One region of the Streptomyces sp. NPDC012827 genome, then DNA from elsewhere that is predicted to be linked to it. Evidence: riboswitches for the same ligand, from Rfam matches in the RefSeq annotation. Region 1 holds a riboswitch; each other region holds the start of a gene.
What was found. Region 1 has a riboswitch for cyclic di-AMP ahead of ACFY60_RS25895 (transglycosylase family protein). Riboswitches for the same ligand answer to the same signal wherever they lie in the genome.
Positions count from the first base shown of each region.

Region 2: it holds a riboswitch for cyclic di-AMP, as region 1 does, so the genes downstream of both, ACFY60_RS24545 (peptidoglycan DD-metalloendopeptidase family protein) here and ACFY60_RS25895 (transglycosylase family protein) in region 1, are expected to answer to the same signal.
Region 3: it holds a riboswitch for cyclic di-AMP, as region 1 does, so the genes downstream of both, ACFY60_RS20700 (M23 family metallopeptidase) here and ACFY60_RS25895 (transglycosylase family protein) in region 1, are expected to answer to the same signal.

Region 1 covers NZ_JBIBBY010000012.1:253,011-256,276, forward strand. The annotation lists gene ACFY60_RS25885 (cytochrome P450) at 1-279, shown strand, start outside; gene ACFY60_RS25890 (transglycosylase family protein) at 441-1,508, shown strand; cyclic di-AMP (ydaO/yuaA leader) riboswitch at 1,768-1,941, shown strand; gene ACFY60_RS25895 (transglycosylase family protein) at 1,945-2,685, shown strand; gene eno (phosphopyruvate hydratase) at 2,950-3,266, shown strand, end outside.
Region 2 covers NZ_JBIBBY010000011.1:266,898-270,163, reverse strand. The annotation lists gene ACFY60_RS24550 (SGNH/GDSL hydrolase family protein) at 1-770, opposite strand, end outside; gene ACFY60_RS24545 (peptidoglycan DD-metalloendopeptidase family protein) at 946-1,911, opposite strand; cyclic di-AMP (ydaO/yuaA leader) riboswitch at 1,916-2,072, opposite strand; gene ACFY60_RS24540 (tyrosine-protein phosphatase) at 2,467-3,266, shown strand, end outside.
Region 3 covers NZ_JBIBBY010000009.1:112,527-115,792, forward strand. The annotation lists gene ACFY60_RS20695 (M16 family metallopeptidase) at 1-1,259, shown strand, start outside; cyclic di-AMP (ydaO/yuaA leader) riboswitch at 1,471-1,635, shown strand; gene ACFY60_RS20700 (M23 family metallopeptidase) at 1,646-2,416, shown strand; gene ACFY60_RS20705 (GntR family transcriptional regulator) at 2,605-3,266, shown strand, end outside.

The DNA.
Region 1 (3,266 bases):
TTCACGGAGCCGGACACCCTGGACCTGGCGCGGCGGGACAACCAGCACCTGGGGTACGGGCACGGCATCCACTACTGCGTCGGCGCGCCGCTCGCGCGCCTGGAGGGACAGGTGGCCCTGGCCGCCCTGCTGACCCGGCTGCCGGACCTGCGGCTCGCCGCCGACCCGGCCGAACTGCGGTGGCGCGGCGGGCTCATCATGCGCGGTTTGCGCACGCTTCCGGTGGAATTCACCCCTTCCGTACGGGTGGCTCCGGCTGAGGGTTCGTCAGAAGTGTGATCTTCACGTGATCGCGGGGCGACCGACTTGTGACGGACGTTCGAATGCCGCTACGTTTCGCGGCAGTCTTCAGCCGTCACGCGAAAGGCGTACGTATGCGCTCCGGGAACGGACGACACCGTCGACCCCGTCAGGCCCCCGCTCTCGTCGTCGCGGCGGGCGTGACCGGATCCGCCATGGCGCTGCCGCTGCTCGCCACCGGATCCGCCTCCGCCGCCGACGCGGCCACCTGGGACCGGGTGGCCGAGTGCGAGTCGGGCGGCCAGTGGAGTGCCAACTTCGGCAACGGGATGTACGGCGGGCTCCAGTTCACCCAGGAGAGCTGGGAGCGGCACGGCGGGCTCGCCTACGCCCCCAGCGCCGACCTGGCCAGCCGCGCCCAGCAGATCGTGGTGGCCGAGAAGGCGCTCGCCTCGGGCGCGACCGACTGGGCCACCTGCGCCCCGATCGCCGGGCTGGGCAACGACGGGAAGGCGCCGGGCGTGAACCCGGGGCCGGCCGTCACGCTGCCCGAGGAGACGGGCCCCGCCCCGGAGTCGAACCGCACGGCCGGCACGCCGACCGCCTCGCCCGCCTCGCCCGCCGCGCAGGTCTCTCCGTCCTCCCCGGCCTCCTCGGTGCCCGTACCGCGGGCCTCCGGCGCTCCCGCGGCCTCCTCGGCCCCGGACGCCCCCACGGCCTCCCGGACGCCGGGAGCGGCCGGGACGACCGCCGCCCCGGACGCCTCCACCCACCCGGCCGCGCCGGGTGCCTCCACCCACCCGGCCGCACCGAGCGCGCCGACGGCTCCCGGCACCTCCGACACGCCCGGAACCTCCGGAACGCCCGAAAAGCCCCGTACGGCGGAAGGTGACGCTCCGTCGAGCGCGCCCGGCACCGGCAAGCACCGGGGTGACGCCGCCCCGGAGGAAACCGGCAAGACGGACACTTCTGCCGAAGCAGGTCGTCATGCCGCACCGACGGACAAGAAGTCTGAAACTCCGGCAAAGGCTCCGGTCGTCGATGCGTCGCCGACCGGAGTGGACGCAACGGACAGTCAGGACACTTCGGACGCCTACACGGTGCGCCCCGGGGACAACCTGACCGTCATCGCGCAGGAGCGGCAACTCCCCGGAGGCTGGACCGCCCTCTATGACGCCAACCGGCGGACGGTGGGCACCGATCCGGACCTCATCCTGCCTGGTCAGAGCCTTGATCTGACGATCGGTTCGGCGCCGTCGGCCGGGTAGTTCGAGAGGTAATGTCCGGTTCTGCTCAAGTGAGACATGGATCTCTTCGCCCCAACTGGCGCGGCTTGTGCGGAAGATTTGATTCCGTGACCTCTCACCTGCGCAAACACCCTCCGCCGGAAGGACGGTAGGGGCGTTATTTCCGCAATGCGCCCCTTTGAACTTCCGGCAGGAGTGTGGCTACGGTCGTCATCGCTCGCCACCGCGGGCCCCGTCGACCGAGAACGCCGAGTCCTGCCGCCGGCCGATGGGAACAGTCGTCGCGTAAGCGCCGTAGGCAGGAGCGGGGGACCCAAGGTAAGTGCCGGCCCCGGTCGTCGAGAAGGACGACCGACGTTCGGCTTGGGGTGAAGCCGCGTGCTAGGACACGCGGCCGGGCAACTCTTCGGCCCGAACCCGACAGCTCACCTCGCAGGCGTCGGTGAGGAGAATCTCCATGCTGTTTTCCGGCAAGGGCAAACACCGCCGTCCCTCCAAGGCCACCCAGGTCGTCACGCTCGTCGGCGTCACCGGTGCCGCCGTCGCCGCCCCGCTGATGGCCACGGGCACCGCCTCGGCCGCCACCGCCTCCGAGTGGGACCGCGTCGCCCAGTGCGAGTCCGGCGGCAACTGGTCCATCAACACGGGCAACGGCTACTACGGCGGCCTGCAGTTCTCGGCCTCCACGTGGGCCGCGTACGGCGGCACCGCCTACGCCTCCACCGCCAACCTGGCCTCGAAGTCGCAGCAGATCGCCATCGCCGAGAAGGTCCTCGCGGGCCAGGGCAAGGGCGCCTGGCCGAGCTGCGGCGTCGGCCTCTCCCGCGCCACCTACAGCGGCGGCACCACCGAGACCCAGAAGCCGACCGGCACCACCACCTCGCCCGAGCGCCGCTCCGAGCAGCCGACCACGCGCAGCACCAAGCGCACGGCTCCGAAGGCGACCGCCCGCGAGACCTCCAAGAGCGTCACCGCCCAGGCCGCTCCGCAGGAGCGCCGCAAGACCGTCACCACCCCGACCGGCAAGAAGGTCAAGAAGGGTGACGGCGAGTACAAGGTCGCGGCCGGTGACACCCTCGCCACCATCGCCCAGGCGCACGGCGTCAAGGGCGGCTGGGCCACCCTCTACGACCTCAACCAGGACGTCGTCGAGGACGCCGACCTCATCTACCCGGGCCAGCAGCTCCACCTGAAGTGAGCCTCGCGGCCCTGACGAACCTCCCGCGGTGACCACCCCGGTCCGGCGTGCCCCCCGTGCACGCCGGACCGGGGTTCCGTCTGTTACCCATGAGTACCCGCGGGCGGTTCGTCCCGGGATGCATGCCCCCGGGTCCTTTTTCGTCCCACGGGGCGGGCGCCCGGCGGGCCGGAGCCCCCGGGCCGGTTAGGCTCTTGTCGCAAGGCGAACGAGCCTTGCGCCGTATGCGTCACACCTAGCGTCACATCCCAGAAGGAGATGCTCGTGCCGTCCATCGACGTCGTCGTAGCCCGGGAAATCCTGGACTCCCGAGGCAACCCCACGGTCGAGGTCGAGGTCGGCCTCGACGACGGCAGCACCGGCCGTGCTGCCGTCCCGTCCGGTGCCTCCACCGGTGCGTTCGAGGCCCTCGAGCTCCGTGACGGCGACCAGAACCGCTACCTCGGCAAGGGCGTCGAGAAGGCCGTCCTGGCCGTCATCGAGCAGATCGGCCCGGAGCTCGTCGGCTACGACGCCACCGAGCAGCGCCTGATCGACCAGGCCATGTTCGACCTGGACGCCACCCCCGACAAGTCCTCGCT
Region 2 (3,266 bases), on a different contig from region 1:
TTGGCCTCCACGTGGTCGCCCGAGCTCTCGCCGCGCAGCCGCCGCCCGATCCAGGGGACCAGGTACTGCTTGGCCCAGTGGATGTCGTCGCGGCGTACCTCGAGGGTGCCGCGCGGGGGCACCGGCGGCCACGGCTGGTCCGGGTCGGCGGGCACCGGCAGGCCGAGGACCTGGGCGGCGCGCAGGGCGACCCGGGTGTGGCCGTCGGGCGAGAGGTGCAGGCGGTCGCTGTCCCAGGCGCGCCGGTCCTGGACGGAGCGCAGCGACCACAGGTCGAGGACCGGGCAGCCGTAGCGGTCCGCGATGGCCCGGACGTGCGCGGTGTAGGTGGCGATCTTGCCGCGCAGGTGCCGGAGCACGGGCACGTCGCGGGTGTCGAAGCCGGTGGTCACCATGACCGTGCCGACGGAGGAGGTGAGGTCGGCGACGGCGCGCTCGAAGCGCGCGGCCACGTCGTCGGGGTCGGTGCCGGGGCGGATGATGTCGTTGCCGCCGGCGCAGAAGGTCACCAGGTCGGGGGCGAGTTCCTTCGCCCGCGGGACCTGTTCCGCGACGATCTGGTCGAGAAGGCGCCCCCGTACGGCCAGGTTGGCGTAGCGGAAGTCCTCGGGTTCCGGCAGCTGGTCGGCGAGGAGGACCGCGAACCGGTCCGCCCAGCCGATGTACGTCCCGCCGGGGCCGGGGTCTCCGACGCCCTCGGTGAAGCTGTCACCGATCGCCGCGTACGACCCGAATGCGTTCTTGTCTGTTGATCTCGAATCGTCTGCCACGGGAGCACATCCTTCCTTCCGGGATGTGACCTACGCGACCGTAAGGAGGGGTTGACGGCGGGTGACATATGCCACCGATAAAGATTTCCCCAAGACCGGAACAAACCGGTGGCCCGGCACAGGAGTGCCGGGCCACCGCGGAGCCTGATCGCGCGCGCTTCTCGAGCGCGGCGGGTCAGAGGGAGACGCCGTGCTGGCGGAGGTAGGCCAGCGGGTCGATGTCGGAGCCGTAGCTGGGCGAGGTCCGGATCTCGAAGTGCAGGTGCGGGCCGGTGGAGTTGCCGGTCGAGCCGGAGAGGCCGATCTGCTGGCCGCCGCTGACGGACTGGCCGGCGGAGACGGCCAGGGAGGAGAGGTGGGCGTACTGCGAGTAGTTGCCGTCGGCGTGCTGGATGACGACCTCGTTGCCGTAGGCACCGCTCCACCCGGCGGAGACGACCGTACCGGCGCCGACGGCGCGGACGGTGGTGCCGGAGGAGGCGATGAAGTCGGCACCGGTGTGGTAGCCGGAGGACCACATGGAGCCGGAGGCGCGGTACGGGGTGGAGACGCCACCGGCGACCGGGGCGACCCAGCCGGAGGAGGCCGTGGAGCTGCCGGTGGACGGCGCCGCGGTGGAGGTGGTGGCCGGGGCGGAGGCGCGCTCGCTGCTCCGGGAGGCGCGGGACTGCTCCTTCTTCGGGGCGGCCTTGCGCTCGGTCTTCGGGGCGGCCTTGCGCTCCGCCTTGGGAGCGGCCTTCGGCGCGGCGGCGTTCTCGCCGTTCAGCGTCAGCTTCATCCCGGGCAGGATCAGGGACGGGTCCTCGCCGACGACCTGGCGGTTGTCCGCGTACAGCTCCTGCCAGCCGCCCTCGACACCCTGCTCGGTGGCGATCTTGGACAGGTAGTCGCCGCTGACGACGGAGTACGTCCTCGGCGCGGCCTTCTTCGCGGCGGGCGCGGCCTGGGCGGTCTGCGCCACCTGCGCGGCGGCCACGGCGTGGGTCTGGACGGCGGCGGCCGGGGCGGCCTGCTCGGCGGCGTGGGCGCCGGTCGCGCCCAGGAGCGGAAGCGCGACGACGGCGCCTCCGGTGCCGGCGGCGACGAAACCGCGGGTGAGGGAATTGATCTTCGGTCGGCGGTGCTTACCCTTCGCGGGCATGGCGAATTCCTCTCCGGCGCCTGCGAGGTGAGCTGTCGGGTTCGGACTGGAGATGTCCGGCCGCGTGTCCACGCGACTTCACCCCGAGCCGTCCTGCGTCGCGGGACCGGCGTACTTCCTGGGTCCCCCGCTCCTGCCACGCGAGTGGGCTGGGTATGAATTCCGGTCGGTGGCAGGATTCGGCGGTCCGACCGGAGTGACGGTGACGCTAGACGAGGGGGGTCGGCGGGAACAAGCCGTTCTTTTTCCACGGCATTCACCTCCGGCGTTCTCCGCCGGAATTCCGGTCACCCTCCGTGGACCACGGACCCTCGATCCCCCTTTCGCACAGGGCAATTGCTCCGGGCGGGCGGCCACGATGCGTCACCTCTATGACCCTGCTCACGCACGACAACCCATCTCGCCTGCAACCGGCGCGAGTTACCCGCAATGCCTCAATTCGGACAGATCCCTCATTCCTGTCCGAGGGGGTGCGTCAGGCGGGGTCCTCCCTGGATGATTGCGCCAGAAACCCCACGCGTGTCGGCCACCGAACGCCTACTTCCAGGAGCATCCGTGACGCAGCAGCTGCCGCAGATCCCGCCCACCGCGGCGGACGAGCCCCGGCTCACCGGGGTCCGCAACTTCCGGGACGTGGGCGGCCTGCCGACGGCCGACGGGCGCGCCGTGCGCCCCGGTCGCCTCTTCCGCAGCGGCCACCTCGCCCACGCGACCGAGGAGGACGCCGTCTTCCTCGCCTCACTGGGCCTGCACACGGTCTTCGACTTCCGCAACGAGGCCGACCGGCGGGTGGAGGGCCCGGACGTCGAGCTGCCCGGCGTGCGGAACGTGAACATACCCCTGAACGACCCGGCCGACGGCAAGGAGTTCTGGAAGCTCGTCCGGGGCGGGGACCTCGCGCAGCTCCGGGAGATCCTGGGCGACGGCAAGGCCGCCGCCCGGATGTCCGATTCGTACCGGAAGATGATTGTCGAGCGGACGGCGGAGCACAGCAGGATCCTGCATTCCATGGCCGAGGAGAGCGTTCCGGCACTGATGCACTGCGCGGCGGGCAAGGACCGCGCCGGGCTGTCGATCGCGATCACCCTGCTCGCCCTCGGCGTCGAGCGGGAGGCCATCGAGGCGGACTACGCGTTGTCGAACGACCCGCACCGCCGCTACAAGGTGCGCCGCAGCTCCACCGCCCCGGACGCGATGTCGCCGGAGGTGATGGAGCTGCTGAGCCCGCTGTTCGACGCGCGGGTGGAGTACCTGCGGGCGGCGTTCGAGACGATCGACGCGACCTGGGGCTCGACGGAGGCCTATCTCACCCAGGGCCTGGGGCTGTCCGCCCGGACCCGCGAGCTGCTGCGGGA
Region 3 (3,266 bases), on a different contig from region 1:
CCGGACAGCAGGTCGTCGCCGTGGAGGTCTTCCTGGCGGCCCCGCTGGACGCGGAGCCCGCCGGGCTCGACGGCGTGGCGACCATCATGGCCCGCGCCCTCTCCGAGGGCACCGCCGAGCACACCGCGGAGGAGTTCGCGGCGGAGCTGGAGCGGTGCGGCGCGACTCTCGACGCGCACGCGGACCACCCGGGCGTACGGGTCTCCCTGGAGGTTCCCGTCTCCCGGCTGCCCAAGGCGCTCGGCCTGCTCGCGGAGGCCCTGATCGCCCCGGCGTTCCTGGAGTCGGAGATCGAGCGCCTGGTGCGCAACCGCCTCGACGAGATCCCGCACGAGACCGCCAACCCGTCCCGCCGGGCGGCCAAGCAGCTCTCCAAGGAACTCTTCCCGGCCGACTCGCGCGTCTCCCGGCCGCGCCAGGGCACGGAGGAGACCGTCGCCGCGATCGACGCCGCCGCCGTCCGCGCCTTCTTCGAGGCGTACGTCCGGCCCTCCACGGCCACCGCCGTGGTCGTCGGCGACCTGACCGACGTCGACCTCGACAAGGTGCTCGCCGAGACCCTGGGCGCCTGGACCGGTGAGCCGGCCGAGCCGCGCCCGATGCCGCCGATCACCGCCGACGACAGGGGACGGGTCGTCATCGTGGACCGCCCCGGCGCCGTCCAGACGCAGCTGCTCATCGGCCGGATCGGCCCGGACCGTCACGCCGGCGTGTGGCCGGCCCAGGTCCTCGGCACGTACTGCCTCGGCGGCACGCTCACCTCCCGCCTGGACCGCGTCCTGCGCGAGGAGAAGGGCTACACCTACGGCGTGCGGGCCTTCGGGCAGGTGCTCCGTTCCGACGCCGCGGGCAACGGCGCCTCGATGCTCGCCATCAGCGGCTCCGTCGACACCCCCAACACCGGCCCGGCACTTGACGACCTGTGGAAGGTGCTGCGGACGCTCGCCGCGGAGGGGCTCACCGACGCCGAGCGTGAGACGGCCGTGCAGAACCTGGTGGGGGTGGCGCCGCTCAAGTACGAGACGGCCGCCTCCGTCGCCGGCACGCTGGCCGACCAGGTCGAGCAGCACCTGCCGGACGACTACCAGGCGCAGTTGTACGCGCGGCTCGCCGAGACCGGCACGGTCGAGGCCACGGCCGCCGTCGTCAACGCCTTCCCCGTGGACCGGCTCGTCACCGTCCTGGTGGGCGACGCGGCACAGATCGAGGAGCCCGTACGCGCCCTCGGCATCGGTGACGTGACCGTCGTGACCGGCTGACGGCCGACCGGTCGACCGACCGCGAAACGGGCGGAGGACCCTGATGTCACAGGACGTCAGGGTCCTCCGCTTTGTCCGTATTGGGGGCAAGGGTGCGCGTCTGCCCTGTGGCATGTCTTACAAACAGCCGAGTCTGTTTGCCGATTGAAAGATCGTACGCATAGCGTCATGTGCGCTGTCCGCCCGTTGCACGCGCCGCACCCGCGGCATCGGACAGCGATCGCCGAGTCCCCGTCAGGCGCGAGCCTGGGGAGCCGGGGACCCGCACGCAGTCCCTGGGGTGAATCGGACGCCTTCGCCACGCGCGGAGGGGCCCGTAGGAGACCTTCCTGCTCCGAACCCGTCAGCTAACCCGGTAGGCGAGAAGGAAGGAAAGGACCGTCCTCTTGGCGTTCACCCGTGCCACCGGGAAGCATCGTGCTCCGAGCCGGATGGCGCGCCGCGGCGTGGGCATCGCCGGCGCGGCCACCCTCGCGACCTCCGGCGTCATCGGAACCCTCGCCTCGCCGGCGCTCGCCGCCGACACGGAGGAGCGCTCTCCCGAGGACACCGGCCTCACCCGCGTCATCACCGAGGACTCGCTCGCCGACCGCGTCAACGCGCAGGTCGCCGCCCAGGAGCAGGAAGCCTTCGAGACCGCCGCCAAGGAGAAGGCCCGCGCCGAGGCGAAGCGCAAGGCCGAGGCCCGCGCCCAGGAGATCCGCGAGGCCCGCGAGCGCGCCGCCCGCGAGGCCGAGCGCCGCCGCCTCGCCTCCTTCCAGCTCCCGGTCGCCGGCTCGTACGTCTCCACCGGGTACAAGACGGGTGGCTCCCTCTGGTCCTCCGGCAGCCACTCCGGTGTCGACTTCCACGCCGCCTACGGCAGCCGGGTCGTCTCCGTCGGGGCCGGCACGGTCGTCGAGGCCGGCTGGGGCGGCGCGTACGGCAACAACATCGTCATCCGGATGAACGACGGCACGTACACCCAGTACGGTCACCTCGCCTCCATCGAGGTCCACGTCGGCCAGACCGTCGAGCCCGGCGAGCAGATCGGCGTCTCCGGCTCGACCGGCAACTCCACCGGACCGCACCTCCACTTCGAGGCCCGCACCAGCGCCGAGTACGGCTCGGACATCAACCCGGTCGCGTACCTGCGCGCCCGTGGTGTCGCCCTCTGAGGCACCCGACCGAAAGCTCCACCCGCCCCGGCTCCCCGCGAGCCGGGGTTTTTCTTCGGCCAAAAGAATGCCCTGAAGGGGGCCCGGCCATCGGAATTTCCCGCCCCTTGCCCTAGAGTCGCGTGCAATGAATTCGCGGAAAGGCACGAGGGTGCCGAGCGCTGCGCGGAACAAAGCGGAGGTCGGACATGCGCATTCCCGCGCAATCGGTGTGCACGGCGATCCGGGACGACATCGTCTCGGGCGTTCTGGAGCCCGGCGGCCGGCTGACGGAGGAACAGCTCGCCGGCCGGTACGGCGTCTCGCGCGTCCCGGTCCGCGAGGCCCTGCGGACCCTGGAGTCCGAGGGCTTCGTCGTCAGCCGCCGTCACGCCGGCGCCCATGTCGCCGAGCCCACCGAGCAGGAGGCGGCCGATCTGCTCGACGTCCGGGCGCTGCTCGAACCGCTGGGCGCGGCCCGGGCGGCCCAGCGGCGCACCGAGGCCCATCTGAAGGTGCTGCGCGGCCTGGTCAGACTGGGGCAGGAGCGGGCCCGGCGGGGCCAGGGGGAGGACCTGCGCCCGCTCGGCGGCTGGTTCCACGAGACGCTCGCCCAGGCCTCCGGCTCACCCGCCCTCGCCGCCCTGCTCACCCAGCTGCGGCACAAGATCGCCTGGATGTACGTGGTGGAGCAGCCGGAGCGGCCCGTGGAGGCCTGGGCCGAGCACGGCGCGATCGTGGACGCGGTGGCGCGCGGGGACGCCGAGCGGGCCCGCGCGCTGACGGCGATGCACGCGGAACACTCGCTGCCGCTGCACCGGCTGAAAAGGCCGGCGCGGGGGCGTGTGAGGCTTCCGCAACATGCCGTCAA